One region of the Blautia sp. MSK17_66 genome, then DNA from elsewhere that is predicted to be linked to it. Evidence: riboswitches for the same ligand, from Rfam matches in the RefSeq annotation. Region 1 holds a riboswitch; the other holds the start of a gene.
The links. A riboswitch is a leader RNA that binds a small molecule or an ion and turns the genes downstream of it on or off. The one in region 1 is predicted to bind FMN.

Region 1 (8,995 bases):
TTTTCTTCATTTGATTGTTTCCCCCTAGTTTTATAAAAGAAAATGCCTCAGCTACACTTATAAAGACCGAAAAATATCTCTTTTCGTGTCTATACAAATACATCTGAGGCATTATTTTATTCACATTTTAAATTCACATAAACATAATAATAGAATTCTCTTCAAAATACAATATCTTATTTAATTTTTATGCTATAAATGAGCAAGTTCGTGATTTTGCATAAAAAGAAAGACACCTTAAATCGTTCGTGTTGTATAATGAAAGTGACGAAATAAACATTGCAACATTTACGAAAGAAGGTGCCTCTCGCAAATACTATACATCATTCTATATTCTTATACAACCAGTTTAAGAAATTAAGTTTATGCAAATCTTTTTCGAACAGAGTGATCGGTCATCTCATGAGTATCCTGAGCAGTATCTTTATCTCGGGTTACCATGGAAAGACTACCGACTTTGCACAAAACAGTTCCTGTCACAGAACTACCATCGCACATTTCCTCAATTCCGGGAAATAGGATGATACCTTACTTGAAAATACTTTAAAATCCTCCGTAGTTGAAATTATTTATTCAGAAGCACAGCGCACCGGAAAGCCTGTTTTCTGTATTGTGGATGATACCATAGCTTCAAAGACAAAGCCTTCGTCACAGGCTCTGCATCCAATTGAAGATGCGTATCTCCTTTGTGGCTGCTGGTATGTTTCTGAAAAATTAATTAACACATTTGTACAGAAGAGGTTCCATACCATTGGAGCTTTAAAAACAAACCGCCTGCTGTACCCGTCAGGAATGAAAAAGAAGCTCAGCGAACTTGCTGCTGAATTATCGGTAACAGAGAAGGGATTTGACCTTGTGACAGTCAAAAACCGAAAATATTATGTGTACCGGTATGAAGAAAACCTGAATGGTATCGAAAATGCGGTTGTTCTTTTAAGTTATCCTGAAAAGGCATTTGGAAATCCCAAAGCACTGCGGGCTTTTATCAGCACAAACGTGGCATTATCAACGCTGAAGATCCTTTCCTGCTATGTGTGCAGATGGCCGATTGAGGTCTTTTTCAGACAATGTAAGACCCGGCTGGCACTGGATACCTACCAGATACGTTCCTCAAAAGGGATCCAAAGATACTGGCTGCTGATGTCAATGGCACATTATATCACAATCCTGTATGATAAATATATCCCTTTTAGACTGTTTTTTCATCTTGGAAAACTATTTTGTCTGTTATATCCTGAAGATGTTTTATTCGATTTCTTAATTTTATTTTTTATATCCGATTGCACTGCAGGGCACCAGTGCACGTACTGCAGCTGTTGCATAATGTGTTATTTTTTCGTAGAAATGATTGGTTCTGTCGATTCTGTTGCTCCCGTTTTTCTGTAAATCTGCCTCAGAAATTTCAATTATATCACCCGGCCACAAGTCAGACCGCTGAAGCTTTATAATCCGTCCATTCTTTGCAAGAACTGCTGCTTCTTTTTTTATGATTTCAAGAACAACTGCTTCCATATTTTTCATTCCTTTCTACTGGATTTTTGATCTTGGTATCATATTACATAAACAGTCCCTGAATTACCATCCATACATTTGAAAACGTTCTCATACAATCCATATTTTTCCCTGTTTCACGTATATTTTGGCACAAAAAAGACTGATTTTGAAACTAAATCAGCCTTTTTTTGAAAACGTTTTCAGTATATATTTATTTAGAACTGCTTCATGAGATTGACCATCTCAATCGCTGATAATGCACAGTCATAACCTTTGTTCCCTGCTTTGCTTCCCGCGCGTGCAATAGCCTGCTCAATATTCTCAGTCGTGATTACACCGAATAAGACCGGGATTCCTGTTGCAAGTTCAACCTGTGCAATTCCTTTGGCAGACTCGTTGCACACCAGATCATAATGTGAGGTATCTCCACGAATAACCGCTCCCACGCAGATAACTGCATCATATTTGCCTGACTGCGCCATTTTTTGTGCTGCCAATGGAATCTCAAATGCTCCCGGTACCCATGCCGCAGTAATATTTTCTTCTTCTACCCCGTGTCTTACTAATCCGTCAACTGCCCCTCCCAATAGTTTATTTACAATGATTTCGTTGAATCTCGCTGCCACAATACCAACTTTCATTCCCTCTGGTGCTACTACTTTTCCTTCTACTAAATTAATCTGTCTCATTTTTTTCTCCTTTTATTGATTGTTTTTCAGACATTTATTTCCCGGAAAATATGTCCCATCTTTTCCTGTTTTGTCTTCATATATTTTCGGTCATACTTTTGTGGTGGAATCTCCAACGGCACTCTCTTATTGATTTTCAGCCCAAATTCGCCAAGTCCATAAATTTTGTCCGGATTATTTGTCAATAATCTTAATGATTTCACACCAAGATCTGCCAGTATCTGTGCCCCAATCCAGTACTCTCTGAGATCCGGTGCAAATCCTAACTTCACATTAGCCTCCACAGTATCGTATCCCTGCTCCTGAAGTGCATATGCTTTAATCTTATTGATCAGGCCAATTCCTCTGCCTTCCTGTCTCATATAAAGAATAATTCCTCTACCTTCTGCTTCAACCTGGCGCATTGCTGTCTGCAGCTGCAGACCACAGTCGCATCTGAGCGATCCAAATGCATCTCCGGTCAGACACTCCGAATGTACCCGGCAAAGCACATCTTCCCCATCTCCTATATCACCTTTCACCAGTGCCAGATGATGCTCTCCTGTAATGTCATTGATATATCCATACATTTTAAAATCGCCGTATTGCGTTGGAAGATCTGCGACTGCTTCCTCTTTTACATGTTTTTCATGTATTCTTATATAATCCTGCAGATCACGGATCGTAATAAATGTAAGCCCATGCTCTTTTGCCAGTTCCCATAACTGTGATGTACGCATCATGGTTCCATCGTCTTTCATAACCTCACAGCACACACCACATTCTTTCAGTCCGGCCAGTCTCATAAGGTCCGTGGTTGCCTCTGTATGACCATTCCGCACCAGAACTCCTCCTTTTCTGGCTATAAGCGGAAATACATGTCCCGGTCTTCTGAAATCCTCTGGTTTTGCCTCATCATCCACGCACTTCATAATGGTATAGGAGCGCTCTGCTGCTGAAATACCGGTCGTTGTATCTTTGTGATCCACTGCCACAGTAAATGCTGTACTGTGATTATCCGTGTTTTCAGCGACCATCGGCGGAAAATTCAATTTGGCTGCAATTTCCGCACTCATCGGCGTACAGATGAGTCCCTTTGCATAAGTCGCCATAAAATTAATATTTTTCTGGGTTGCAAACTCTGCCGCACATATCAGATCTCCCTCATTTTCTCTGTCCGGATCATCCGTAACCAGAACTATCTTTCCTTCTCTTAAATCCCTCAGTGCCTCTTCAATTGTGTTGTACTGATAGTTTTGTGGCATAATGTATATCCTCCTATTCTAAAACCCGAATTCCTCAAGAAACTCCATCGTAATTCCGGATTCTGTTTTCTCTTCTTCATTTTTTCTGATACCAAGCAGTTTTTCTATGTACTTTCCAACCACATCATTTTCCAGATTAACAAGATCACCCGGTACCTTTTTCAAAAGTGTGGTTTCTTCTCCCGTATGTGGAATGACTGACACCTGAAAACCAGCTTCGTCAACCTTTGCAACCGTCAGGCTGATTCCATCAATGCAGACAGAACCCTTTTCCACAATCAAATGCAAAATCTGCGGTGATGTCGCAATCGATACCCAGATGGCATTCTCTTCGCGGAGCATGGAACGAATCACTCCAGTTCCATCAATATGTCCACTTACTATATGACCTCCGAATCTGCCATCCGCAGCCATTGCACGTTCCAGGTTCACCTGACTTCCTGTTTTGCAGCTGCCAAGACTACTCCTTCTGATCGTCTCTGCCATCACATCTGCAGTAAATCCGTCCGGCTGGATCGACGTAACTGTCAGACACACACCATTCACGGCAATGCTGTCACCAATCTTTGTTCCTTCCAGCACTTTCCTGGCTTTCACTGCCAGCATCCCCGATTCTCCAGTCAACTGTATATAACGGACTTTTCCTTTCTCTTCTACGATTCCCGTAAACATAATTCCTCCTGTTCCTTTTTGCATATCTGGCATCTTATCCTGATGTCATCACCGATCTGACAGATCTCTGTATATTTCAGTTCCACTGCTTCAGATGGAAATTCAACTCCGATACCTTCTACCGGTGTCTTGCTGCCCACACCGCCAAACAGCTTTGGTGCCATGAACACCTGTACTTCTTGTACGATTCCCGCTTTCAGAGCACTGTCATTTAACGTACCTCCGCCTTCCAGAAGAATACTGTCAATACCTCTGTTTCCAAGATTTACCATCAGTTTCTTAAGATCTATCTGGTTTTTTTCATCCGGACAGCAGATGGTCTCAACTCCCATGGTATGTAATATTTTTATTTTCTCTTCCGTATTTTTCTGATCTGCATAAACCACGATTGTCCGGTATTTTTCTGCACTTTTTACAATCTGGCTGTCCAGCGGAATTCTGAGCTTACTGTCACACAGAATCCTGACAGGACTTCTCCATCCTTCTACCCGGACATTTAACATCGGATCATCTGCAAGCACGGTTCCAATGCCAGCCATAATTCCCATGTACTGATGCCTCATATGCTGCACTTCTCTTCTTGCCGCTTCTCCGGTAATCCATTTTGATGCTCCTGTCTTCGTTGCGATCTTCCCATCCAGTGTCATGGCATACTTCATCACTACATAAGGCATCTTCGTTGTAATGTAATGGAAAAACACCGGATTCAGCTGATCGCATTCTTCCCTCATAAAATCTTCAATCACTGTAATGCCTGCTTCCCTCAATATCTGTGCACCTTTTCCTGCCACTTTCGGATTCGGATCTCTGGAACCGATTACCACTTTTTGAATCTTTTGTTCAAGAATTGCTTCCGTACATGGGGGCGTCTTTCCATGATGGCAGCAAGGTTCCAATGTAACATAAAGTACCGCACCTTCTGCTGATTCGGTAAGTGAAGCAATCGCATTACGTTCTGCATGAAGTTCTCCATACTTTTTATGATAACCTTCTCCGATGATCTGCCCATCCTTTACAATCACTGCCCCTACCATCGGATTGGGATTCGTCCAGCCTTCTCCTTTTTTTGCCAGTTGAATCGCCCGAAGCATATATTCCTGATCTGTCACTTTTATCCCTTCTTTCTTATTCCTGTTAGAACACATCCCCGCAAAGCGTTTTTGTGTAATAAGAACCTTACAAAGTAATATCCTGTTACACAAAAAAACCTGCAGAAATATCTGCAGGGAATTTGATCTGTTACATATGATTAATAAATGAATTTTCTTATTTTTCATACTGTTATAAAGTAAAAAAAACTCTGAAATGGATCACCATCTCAGAGCTTTGATACTACATTCATTCATACAAAAATCAACTGTACTATCATCTTCTTTCATCCAGACTGTACTGTCGGCCCCGGAATCTCACCGGATCATGCCTTTCGGCTCGCGGGCTTTACCGCCGGTAGGGAATCTCACCCTGCCCTGAAGATTTCTTTTTCTTTATACTAATACTTTATCTGTAATTTGTAAAGCAGAAATTTTTCTTCTTCCTGTGGCAGTCCAAGCATTACTGTCCACTCCGTTCGCAGTAACTTGGTCAAAATGCATTTCCTTTCATTTCACGATTAATCCATTCCATGATCACGTCGACAACATATTCCTGTTCTGTTTCTGTGAGTTCCCGTCCTTTCGGAATATGATGCCATTTTTCTAAACAACCTCTGCAACAGGTAGCTGTAGCATGCTGTGCCACAAAAACAGGATGTCCTCTCATCGGTGTCTGTTTTCCATCATTTGATATCTCTGCAGGTGCAAGACGTTTTCTGATAAAATCACAGGCATGCTCCCGCACTTTCTCCATTCCCTTTTCTGATACATAACTCCTGTCATTTGCTTTTAGGGAAAAGCTGCTTCTGAACTTTGACTGAGACAGGCGTTTCCATAGATTTCCTTCATAAACGGCTGGTGTTTCACACACCATAGAAGGCTGAATACTGCCCTTGTAGACAATCATTTTCTCTTTCTTCTGCTGCTGACTCAACGAGGCATTGCTGTTGTTTTCATCCCCTGCCTCTTTTAAAAGCTGCGCCGTCACTTCCTGTGCTTCTTTACTGCCGGGCTGCAAACGTCTTGCCAGACATGTATTTCTTCCAGTAGTCATCTCATTTTTTATTGCATAATACACCGCTTTCTTCTCCCCGACAAGTACCAGGATCTTTTTTGCCCTGGTTACACCCGTATAAAGGAGATTTCTCTGCAGCATGACAAAATGACTCATAGTAAATGGCATGACAACGATTGGATATTCACTTCCCTGTGATTTGTGAATCGTCACCGCATAGGCAAGTGTCAGCTCATCCAATTCCGTCACATCGTAAACCACTTCCCGTTCATCAAACAAAACTGTCAGTTCCCGCTCTTCCATATCTACTTTCGTGATGGTTCCAATGTCTCCATTGAATACTTCCTTATCATAATCATTCCGGATCTGCATCACCTTATCCTTCAGCCGGTACTGTGTCCCACCTCTCCGCAAAAAGATCTTTGACTGATTCATGGCTTCCTGCAGCACCTGATTCAGATTTACTGCACCGCATTCACCTCTCTGCATCGGAGTCAGCACCTGAATATCCCGCAGTGGATCCACATGATAATATCTCGGCAGGTTCGTCTTGCAATACTGGACGATGGTATTCACCACTTCCTGATTGCTCTCTTTGGTGGCAAAGAAAAAATCAGAATCTTTTCCGCCTCTGATATCAATGCCTTCCCCTTTATTGATCCGGTGTGCATTCATAATGATCCGACTTCCCTGTGCCTGGCGGAAAATCCTGGTCAGGCGTACTACAGGAACACATCCTGAATCGATAATATCTCTGAGTACATTACCCGCCCCGACACTTGGAAGCTGATCAATATCACCCACCAGGATCAGGGTCATCTGCTCCGGCAATGCTTTCAAAAGATTATACATCAGCATGATATCGATCATGGAACATTCATCCAGAATCAGCACATCTCCTTCCAACGAATGTTCTTCATTCTTCTGATAACCTTCCGGCGGTTTATATTCTAATAACCGGTGAATTGTTTTTGCCTCCATTCCAGTTGCTTCGGACATTCTCTTCGCTGCTCTTCCGGTCGGTGCGGCAAGAATAATCTGACATCCCGCCTGCTTATATGCAGAAATAATCCCCAGAGTTGTTGTGGTCTTTCCGGTTCCGGGTCCACCGGTCAACACCATAACCTTAGAAGAAATAGCAGTTTTTACCGCCTGCCACTGTATCTCATCATAGGTAATTTCTGACGAAGCAGCTACTTTCTTTAATATTTCCTCTATATTCTCAGATTTTTTCTTTCCATAGGTCATCAGCCGGAGCAGCCGTTTTGCACAACCACTTTCTGAAAAATAATAGGATGGAAGATAAATTGCTTCCTGCTCACCGGCCACATCCCGGATCACATCATTTGTACGGATCATCTCATCCAGTGTGATCTTAAGCTCCGGTTCTTCCACTTCCAGAAGTTCCCCTGCCTTTCCGATCAGCTGCTCTCTTGTTGCATAACAATGACCTGCTTCCGCCAGCTTATTCAATGTATAAAAAATACCACTGCGCAGACGGACGAATTTACCTTTATCAATCCCCATCTTCTGCGCAATGGAATCCGCTGTCTTAAATCCAATACCCCAGATATCATCTGCAAGACGGTATGGATTCTCCTTTACAATCGCAATGCTTTCACTGCCATATGTTTTAAAAATCTTTGTCGCATGCGAAGTACTGACCTCATGACTCTGCAGAAAAAGCATGATATTTTTGATCTCTTTCTGTTCCTGCCAGCTTGTCTTTATACGGTCCACACGAACCTTTCCTATCCCCGGTACTTTTAACAGTTCATCCGGTGTGTCTTCGATTACATCCAGCGTATCCTTCCCAAACTTTTCTACAATCCTTTTCGCAAACTTTGGACCAACACCCTTGATCAAACCAGACCCAAGATATTTTTCAATTCCATATACTGTAGCAGGAAGTGTCTCTTCAAACTTCTCTACAGAAAACTGCCGACCATATTTGGCATCCATTTTCCACATGCCTTCCAGGGACAGCACGGAGCCAACATGGGTATCCGGCATTGTGCCAACTACCGTGACAAGATCACTATAGTTCTTTACCGCACATTTCAGAACCGTGTAGCCATTTTCTGCATTCTGATATGTAATTCTCTCAATTACACAACGCAAATGTTCCATGTTCGTCTCCTTTACTGATTTAATATTCCTGACTCTGGTCCGACATCATATCCTTTTTCAGAATATTGCGAAACACTCCCTTGAAATTAGCTTTCTGAGGTAAATATTCTTACCATGGTAATCCCCTACATTTTTGAGACAATCTGTCTCGCAACATATACTCCGCTTGCCGAAGCATGAGACAGAGAATGGGTAATACCGCTGCCATCACCGATGATATAAAGTCCCTCATGACGAGTCATCAGATTATGGTCCAGTTCCACTTCCATATTGTAGAATTTTACCTCTACACCATACAGCAAGGTATCATCACTGGCAGTTCCCGGTGCAATTTTATCCAGGGCATAGATCATTTCAATAATGCCATCTAATAAACGTTTCGGAAGTACAAGACTCAGGTCACCTGCTGCTGCATTTAAAGTTGGAACGGTAAAAGATTCGCTGATTCTTTCTTCGGTACTTCTACGTCCTCTGATCAGATCTCCAAAACGCTGGACAATCACGCCGCCACCCAGCATATTGCTCAATCGTGCAATACTTTCACCATATCCATTAGAATCTTTGAAAGGTTCTGAAAAATGCTTTGCAACCAGTAACGCAAAGTTTGTATTATTTGTCTGTTTAGCCGGATCCTCATAGCTGTGGCCATTAACAGTAACA
Region 2 (8,995 bases), on a different contig from region 1:
TCGTTTGTACCGATACTGAAGAAGTCAACCATTTCAGCAAGTCTGTCACTGATGATCGCTGCCGCCGGAGTCTCAATCATGATTCCCTGCTCCGGAATCTTGTACTGGATTTCCTGCTCTTTGAGTTCTGCCTCTACCTCAGCTACGATCTCATAGATTTTCTTAACTTCCTCTGTAGAGGTGATCATCGGATACATGATGGAGAGATTTCCGTAAACAGCTGCACGGAGAAGTGCGCGAAGCTGTGTTTTGAAGATATCTTTCTGTGTCAGGCAGATACGGATCGCACGATATCCCAGTGCCGGGTTGTCCTCATTGCCCAGGTTGAAGTAATCCACCTGTTTGTCAGCACCGATATCCAGAGTACGGATGATAACCTTCTTTCCTGCCATCATCTGTACGGCCTGCTTGTAAGCCTGGAACTGTTCTTCCTCTGTCGGGAAATCATTCCTTCCAAGATAAAGAAATTCACTTCTGAAAAGGCCGATTCCACCGGCATCATTTTCGAGAACATAGCCAATATCTCCAACACTTCCGATATTTGCATAGATGTTGATCTTGTGACCATCTAAGGTCACGTTTTCTTTGCCTTTCAGTTCCTGAAGAAGTCTGAGCTTCTCTGCCTCTTCTTTCATTTTCTGCTCAGTTTCTGTTTTTGTGTCTTCGTCCGGATCAAAGGTAACTGTTCCTGCAAATCCATCTACAACTGCTGTCATACCAGTTTTAAGTTCTTCAAGCTCCATCGGTACGCCGATCAGAGCCGGAATGTTCATCATACGGGCAAGGATCGCGGTATGGGAGTTGGTCGAACCATGGACAGTCACAAATGCAAGGATCTTATCCTTGTCCATCTGTACGGTTTCGCTCGGACTTAAGTCATCTGCAACAATGACAGACGGTTCAATAGAACTCAGATCTGCATCCTCCTGTCCGCTCAGGTTGCGTACAAGACGTTCGGAAATATCTTTGATATCTGCAGAACGTGCTTTCATGTAATCATCATCCATAGATGCGAACATCGCTGCAAAGTTATCGCCTGTGGTTGCCACAGCGTATTCTGCGTTGACCTGTTCTGTGCGGATCGTATTCTGGATTGCTTCCAGATAATCATCATCCTCAAGCATCATCTGATGTACTTCAAAAATAGCTGCACTGGCTTCACCGACTTCTCTTACTGCCTTGTCATATAATTTCTGAAGCTGCTCCTTTGATTTCTCCAGGGCAGTATCCACACGCTTTACTTCTGCCTCTGGATCTTCAATCCTGGTTCTTTTGACCTGGTAATCATTTTTCTTAAGAACCACGATCGGTCCCATTGCAATTCCTTTATAAACAGATTTCCCCTGAAAACACTGCATACTTACTTCCTCCTGACTGCTGTTCTGTTACACCATAGGGTTTTCTATGTATCTGATTACAGATTTGCTTCAAAGAACGCTTTCAGTCCTTCAATTGCAGTATCTTCATCAGCACCTTCAGCTGTTACAGTTACAGTTTCGCCCTGTTTTACTCCAAGGGACATAAGCATCATAAGCTGTGTAAGTTTCTTTGTCTTGCCATCTTTTGTGATCGTGCACTCTGACTCATATTTCTTTGCTTCTTTTACAAGAAGTCCTGCCGGTCTTGCGTGGATTCCCAGTTCGTCTTTGATTGTGTACTCGAATGTTTTCATTTTAATTTCTCCTCTTCTTTTTATATCTTTGTTTTATGGTATATATTTTTATTCTGTCTCACTGTCCAGCATTCGCTCCAGATGCATTGCCAGATAACCGATCTCAATATCCGGCATCGGAAGTCCCAGACGCTTCTCCATCTCGTGGCAGATTCTCTCAGATGCATGAAAAGCCTCAGGAAATTTCACAGACATATAGTCATTCAGATTCATCTTGAGTTTCTCTCCATGAATCGCTCTTGCCACCATGTAACGTACATGGTTCATCAGACGGTTATATGCCAGTGACATCACATCGATGGAATTTCCTGTTTCTTTCTCTACAAGAGAAATGCATTCTCTGACGGTTCGGGCGATCTCCATGGCCTGTGAAACCTTCTCATCTACAATGGCCGAATGAACGTGGAGGGCGATATATCCTGTTTCATGTTCATCAAGCTCTATCTGAAATTTTTCTTTCAGCATAGGTGCTATGCAGCCGGCCACTTTGTATTCTTTATAAAACAGGATACGGATGTCCTCCGTCAGTGGATTGCTGATCTGCTCTCCCCTCTGAAGACGGCGGATAGCAAAATCAAGATGATCCGCTATTGGAAAAAGGATCGAACGATCGATATCGCCAAATTCTGCCTCAGCCTCCCTGAGGATTTCATTGGCAAGTTCCAGACATACCGGTGAAACTGAGTTGATAATTTCTCTGGCATCTCCACGGTCTGTCAGTTCTTTGAGTGAATAAATCCTGGCATCCTGCGGAACCTCTATCGTCTGCCCTATTTTTTTGCCAAAAGCAATTCCCTTTCCCATGATCAGGCATTCCTGCTTTGCACCTGATTCGATTCCAATAAAAGAATTATGATTTAATAATTTTGCTATCCTGTATATCATCCGTTTCATCCCCATCCAGGGTCTTTTTTACTGAAGGACCTCTATCTCAAACAAAGGTTCTCCGGCTTTGATCTGACCCTCATGCAGCAGATGGATTCGCTGATTGTCCTCCAGTTCTGTACAAAGAACCGGGGAAGTGACAGAAGGTGCATTTGCCTTCAGGTATTCCAGATCCAGCTTCAGCATCGGATCTCCCTTCTTAACTGTCTGTCCGCTCTCTACCAGTGCTTCAAATCCCCCGCCATTCAGTTTTACAGTATCGATTCCCACATGGATCAACAGACTGATTCCTGAATCTGTTATAAATCCAATGGCATGTTTTGTATCAAAGACAAATGCGACTTCACCATCCTCCGGAGCACGTACAAACGGATCCTCCGGTGTTACAACAGCACCATCACCCATCATCTTCTGCGCAAAAGCTTCATCCGGTGCAGTCGAGAGGTCTGCTGCCACTCCTGTTATCGGACTGGAAATTACGATTCTCTCGACAACCTTCTGTTCTTCTGCTTCCTGTGTCTGAACTGCTGTATCCTGAACAGCCTCTGTGTCTTCTGTCTCTGCATAGGTATCCGGAGCTGTTTCCAGATAATCTTCAAGGTTAGACTTGATCACAGTGACATTCGGTCCGTAAATAACCTGAACACCCTGTCCCTTGTGTACCACACCGGATGCTCCCGTTGCCTTAAGAATTCCGTCATTTACTCTGGAAGCATCTTTGACTGTACAACGAAGTCTGGTTGCACAGCAATCCACATCACTGATATTTTTCTTACCGCCAAGACCTCTTGTAATCGCCTCGCTTGTGGCATCATCAGAAGTTACTGTCTCTGCCTGAGCTGCCTCTCTGCGGGCATTTACATCCGCCTTTGTATAAAGCTTTGTTTCTGTGTCATCATCCTCACGACCCGGAGTTTTGAAATTAAACTTCCTGATCATAAATTTAAAAATAAAATAATATAAAAAGAAGTAAATAATACCAACCGGGATCACTCGCATCCAGCTTGTTTTGGCATTTCCCTGAAGGATACCAAACAGGAAGAAGTCAAGCAGTCCGCCTGAAAATGTAAGTCCTACTGCAACATTCAGCATATGTGCGATCATATAAGCTGAACCTGCAAGAACTACCTGTACCGCAAACAGTGCAGGAGCCACAAACAAGAAGGAGAATTCCAGCGGTTCCGTAATACCTGTTGCCATACATGCAAGTGCTGCGGAGAGAAGAAGTCCACCAGCAGCCTTTTTCTTCTCAGGTTTTGCACACTGATACATGGCAAGTGCTGCTCCTGGAAGACCAAAGATCATAAAAATAAACTCACCTGAGAAATATCTGGTTGCATCAGCACTGAAGTGTGCAATATTTGCAGAGTCTGCAAGCTGTGCAAAGAAAATATTCTGTCCGCCCTGAACCATCTGTCCGGCAACTTCCATCGTACCGCCTACGGCTGTCTGCCAGAAAGGCATATAGAATACATGGTGCAGACCGAATGGGATCAGTGCCCTCTTAATAAGACCAAAGATCAGAGTTCCCACATACCCGGAACCTGTTACCAGTCCGCCAAGCGCATAAATTCCATTCTGGACAACCGGCCATACAAAATAAAGAAGAATTCCCACAAACATATAAACAATCGTGGAAATGATCGGCACAAATCTTGTACCGCCGAAGAATGACAGTGCATTCGGAAGCTGGATCCTGTAGAACTTATTGTGAAGTGCTGCCACACCAAGTCCTACGATGATACCGCCAAATACACCCATCTGCAAAGACTGGATACCACATACAGAAGTGATGGTTCCCTCCAGCACAGACTCTGCAATCTCTCCATTGTCGAGAATCTGTCCTGTGATCGTCAGCATCGCATTGATCGCAGTATTCATTACAAAATACGCGATAACTGCTGATAACGCGGAAACTTCTTTTTCTTTTTTTGCCATACCAATCGCAACACCTACCGCAAAGATCAGAGGCAGGTTATCAAAGACTGCACTTCCGACTTTGTTCATGATCATCAGGAGGGCATTCAGAACGGTTCCCTCACCGAGGATGCTAGTTAAATGATATGTTTCAATTGTAGTTGCATTGGTAAAGGAACTTCCGATTCCGAGAAGAAGACCGGCTACCGGAAGGATTGCGATAGGGAGCATAAAGCTTCGTCCCACTCGCTGCAGAACACTGAAAATCTTGTCCTTCATTTCACATACTCCTTTTCCTGTGCGTTTCGCACATCCCTAAATGTATTTTCAGGGAGTAAGTATGTGTATGTGCAGTATTTTTGTACAAAAAAAAGGCACTAATACACATAAACACTCCTTGTTATGTATAGTTAATGCCTCCTAAATCGAGTTACACACTACAACCAATCAAAATATAACACGGTCACAGAGAATTTGTCAACCCGCTATTTTATTTAATTAATGGTTACTGTTCACTCCGTTCACAGTAACTTGGTCAAAATGCATTCCAAATCACCTTCGGTGATAGCATTTTGCCCCGTATGTCTCGGGATTTTGCCATATTCATGGCAAAACACCTCGCGGGATATTACCTGTGAACAGTTACAATTAATGGTACAACTAATTCAGAAACGCAAATGGTTCTTCATCATTGAGAAAGTGCATCAACATGTAAGCACACATGATGGCAACATTTTCTTCTTTAAGAATTCTTCTGACCTCATCACGGTCTGCAAGAACAACCTCGATTTCTTCCGTATCTTCCTGTGCATCCTTACTGATCTCACCGCTGGCATATCCATAGACAGTGGCACAGGATTCATCGGTCATGCCGATCGTGGTGAAGTATGGCTTCTCGTATGCCGGATCCACCTTCAGAGGTTCCAGCTTAAGTCCAGTCTCCTCATACATCTCACGGACAGCTCCCTCATGGAAATCTTCATTTGGCTCTACAAGACCTGCCGGGAATTCATAGATATATCCACCCAGTGCATAACGGTACTGACGGATCAGCACGACCCTGTCCTTCTTCTCTCCGTAAATACTGTATATGATCACGCCATCCGGATCATTGCGTCCTGTCCTGAGCTTGAGGGACGGGATGTCCTTCGCCCTGGAAGCCACATAGTAGGATACCGGGGTGTTGTGTACACTGGTTGCATCTACATGATAAAGATTGACAAAACGGTTGTCTGTAAGTTTTTGTACATCATGAATTTTTCCCATTGAGAGAACCTTCTTTCCCGCACGAGATCACCGTGCAATATATTTGTGTGCTCTCTGGATTGGTTTCTGTTATCTGAGAAGTCAGAATCAGTCACCTTTGAGAACTACACGGATTCGTTTGTAAATAAAGAATACGATCACAGATACCAGAATATATTTGAATAAGTTAAACGGTACAATGATCAGTGCCACAAATCCCAGAAGACTGTTGACAGAATGGTTAACTGCTGCACCCATTTCAATAAATGCTTCGATCGGCATTCCAAAAGCCTTGCCATATGCCGGAAGCAGAACAAAAGCATTCATCAGACACGCTGCTATTGTTGTCAGAACCGTACCAACTGCCATACCCACAACTGCATGCTTACGGCTCTTTACATTGTGAAGTCTGTAAATAATGCCTGCCGGTATTACGAAGGTGCATCCGAAAATAAAGTTTGCCAGATCACCAACACCTGCGGTCATGGTTCCTTTTGTTACAAGATGTACCAGGATCTTGACCAGTTCGATCACTGCACCCGCCACAGGTCCCATCGCAAAAGCTCCTACCAGCACCGGAATCTCAGAGAAGTCCAGCTGATAGAAGGATGGTGCCAGGAATGGGAGCGGAAATTCAAAGTTCATCAGTACACCTGCAACCGCACCCAGCATTGCGATCTGTGTGATCGTCCTGGTACGGCTTCGTTCCATTACATTTCCATTTCTTAAAACCTGTTCACTCATACTTGTCTCTCCTTTTGAATGTTCTTTTATTTTAAAAGAAAATTCCGCGTAAAAATCCCCCGAAAGATTCCTTCCGGGGGTAATGAGCACGTATGAATTAATCGTGTTCTTCTCTCATCCAGACTTTACTGTCGGTTCTGGAATTCCGATGTATCGGTCACCAGATCAGCCGCATTATGCGGGTCGCGGACTATACCGCCGGTAGGGAATTCTGACTTCTTATGAAGTTCCAGTCACCCTGCCCCGAAGAATTTTCTTTTATCTGAAAACTATTATACAACCAATTTACCTTCAACGCAATATAAAAATTATATGGCATAAAACCGGGTATCTCACGGGTTATTACCTGTGAACCGTTATCTTTCTTCTCTGAAGTACGGCACTCCCAGCGCGGCCGGCGGCTGGTGCTCCTTCTTCTTTCGGAAACTGGTGAACACAAGCACAATGATCGTTACAACATACGGCAGAGCCTTAAATACCTCCTGCATGCTTCTTCCAAGTCCCGGAATATACAGATACAGGATATAAAGTGCTCCGAAGAGAAATGCTCCCCAGATTGCATTCAGTGGTTTCCACAGTGCGAAAATAACCAGTGCCACCGCAAGCCATCCACGGTCTCCAAATCCATTGTCTGTCCAGGTTCCGCCTGAATATTCCATTACGAAATACAGACCACCCAGTCCTGCAAGACCTGCTCCGATGCAGGTGGAGAGATATTTGTATTTGATGACATTGATACCTGCTGCATCTGCTGTTCCCGGATTCTCTCCGATCGCACGAAGGTTCAGTCCCATTCTTGTCTTAAACAGGAAAAAAGAAAGAACTACGGCAACGATAATGCAGAGATAAGTCATAAATCCATAATTAAAGAGTATCGGTCCGATCACCGGAATTTGGGAAAGTCCCGGAATCTTTGCCGTATAGCCGCTTCCTGTAACCTTAACGGAAATCTGGCCTACACCACCTGCAAGTTTGGAGATGGAACCTCCAAAGAAGTTACCAAATCCGGTACCAAAGATTGTCAGTGCAAGACCTGTAACATTCTGGTTTACTCGAAGTGTGATCGTCAGGATACTGTAGATCAGACCACCAAGCATAGCACAGGCAAAAGCACAGACAAATGAAATCAGCACTCCTATAAAGACATTCGGATCCGGATTGTCTTTCTCATAGAGAAAAGCACCCATCAGTCCGGAAATACCACCCATATACATGATTCCAGGAATACCAAGATTCAGGTTTCCTGTCTTCTCTGTCATAATCTCACCAAGCGCACCATACAGAATACAGATGCCCTGGACAATTGCTTTCTGGATAAAAATAATCAGTACACTCATCGCATCTTCCTCCTATCTCTTTGTACGCTTTACTTTGTAATTAATGAAGAATTCTGCTCCGATCAGGAAAAACAGAATAATTCCAAGAAGTACATCAGAAGCATTTTCATTCAATCCATACTGTGTTGCGATCTGAACGGCTCCCTGCTGCATCAGTACAATACCAAAAGATACTGCGATCATAATAAACGTATTGAATTTGGAAAGCCATGCAACAATAATTGCCGTAAATCCACGTCCTCCTGCTGTTGCAGTAGAAATTGTATGGCTCGCACCACTTACAATAACAAATCCTGCAATACCACAGATTGCACCTGAGATTGCCATGGTACGGATAATAACTCTCTTAACATGGATTCCCGCATATCGTGCAGTATTCTCACTTTCACCGACAACCGCGATCTCAAATCCCTGCTTGCAGTATTTAAGATAGATAAACATTCCTACTGTAAGAATCAGTACGATCACAACATTCCATCCATATTTCTGCCCGAACAGCTGCGGAAGCCATCCTGTCTGGGTTGCCTGATTGATAATACCAACGGTATTGGATCCTTTCGGATTCTCCCAGAATACGATACAGTATGTAACAACCTGCATTGCCACATAATTGAGCATCAGAGTGAACAGAGTTTCATTTGTGTTCCAGTATGCCTTGAATACTGACGGGATCATTCCCCAGATCATACCACCCAGTATACTTGCAATAAACATTACAATAAGAAGAAGTATCGGTGACATCTTGTCTCCTGCATAGATCATGACAGCAGCAGAACATGCACCTCCGATCAGGATCTGACCTTCTGCACCGATGTTCCAGAATTTCATCTTAAATGCCGGAGCAAGACCAATTGCTATGCACAGAAGCACCATTGTATCACGGATCGTCATCCACATACGGCGTTCTGTTCCCATTGCACCATCCCAGATTGCTCTGTATACATCAACAGGATTCATTTTGACAAGTGCAACGATCACCGCTCCGCATACGATCAGTGACAATATCAGTGCGATAAAGCGGACACCAAGTCTTTCCTGCCATTTCATTCCGTTTCTTCTCTTGGATATCTGTAAGAAAGGTTCTTTACTCATTTACAGCCCCTCCTTTTTCGTGTTTCGTCATAAGAAGTCCGATTCCTTCCTTGGTGGCAGATCTTCCATCAACCACACCGCTGACTTTGCCGCCGCAGAGGAC

Region 2: linked by a shared signal. The riboswitch ahead of LIR34_RS12010 (ECF transporter S component) and the one ahead of ribD (bifunctional diaminohydroxyphosphoribosylaminopyrimidine deaminase/5-amino-6-(5-phosphoribosylamino)uracil reductase RibD) in region 1 are both predicted to bind FMN.

What each region holds. Positions count from the first base shown of each region.
Region 1 is NZ_JAJBNQ010000001.1:221,449-230,443, forward strand. Features, by position in the region: gene LIR34_RS01015 (cache domain-containing sensor histidine kinase) at 1-10, opposite strand, end outside; partial or broken gene LIR34_RS01020 (transposase) at 613-1,143, shown strand; gene LIR34_RS01025 (hypothetical protein) at 1,264-1,521, opposite strand; gene ribH (6,7-dimethyl-8-ribityllumazine synthase) at 1,710-2,183, opposite strand; gene LIR34_RS01035 (bifunctional 3,4-dihydroxy-2-butanone-4-phosphate synthase/GTP cyclohydrolase II) at 2,210-3,427, opposite strand; gene ribE (riboflavin synthase) at 3,446-4,099, opposite strand; gene ribD (bifunctional diaminohydroxyphosphoribosylaminopyrimidine deaminase/5-amino-6-(5-phosphoribosylamino)uracil reductase RibD) at 4,081-5,208, opposite strand; FMN riboswitch at 5,463-5,577, opposite strand; gene recD2 (SF1B family DNA helicase RecD2) at 5,681-8,335, opposite strand; gene LIR34_RS01055 (NAD(P)/FAD-dependent oxidoreductase) at 8,461-8,995, opposite strand, start outside.
Region 2 is NZ_JAJBNQ010000021.1:44,998-53,992, reverse strand. Features, by position in the region: gene ptsP (phosphoenolpyruvate--protein phosphotransferase) at 1-1,358, opposite strand, end outside; gene LIR34_RS12030 (HPr family phosphocarrier protein) at 1,415-1,672, opposite strand; gene LIR34_RS12025 (PRD domain-containing protein) at 1,721-2,557, opposite strand; gene LIR34_RS12020 (PTS transporter subunit IIABC) at 2,585-4,753, opposite strand; gene LIR34_RS12015 (NUDIX hydrolase) at 5,135-5,740, opposite strand; gene LIR34_RS12010 (ECF transporter S component) at 5,828-6,463, opposite strand; FMN riboswitch at 6,566-6,718, opposite strand; gene LIR34_RS12005 (ABC transporter permease) at 6,820-7,800, opposite strand; gene LIR34_RS12000 (ABC transporter permease) at 7,813-8,892, opposite strand; gene LIR34_RS11995 (ABC transporter ATP-binding protein) at 8,885-8,995, opposite strand, start outside.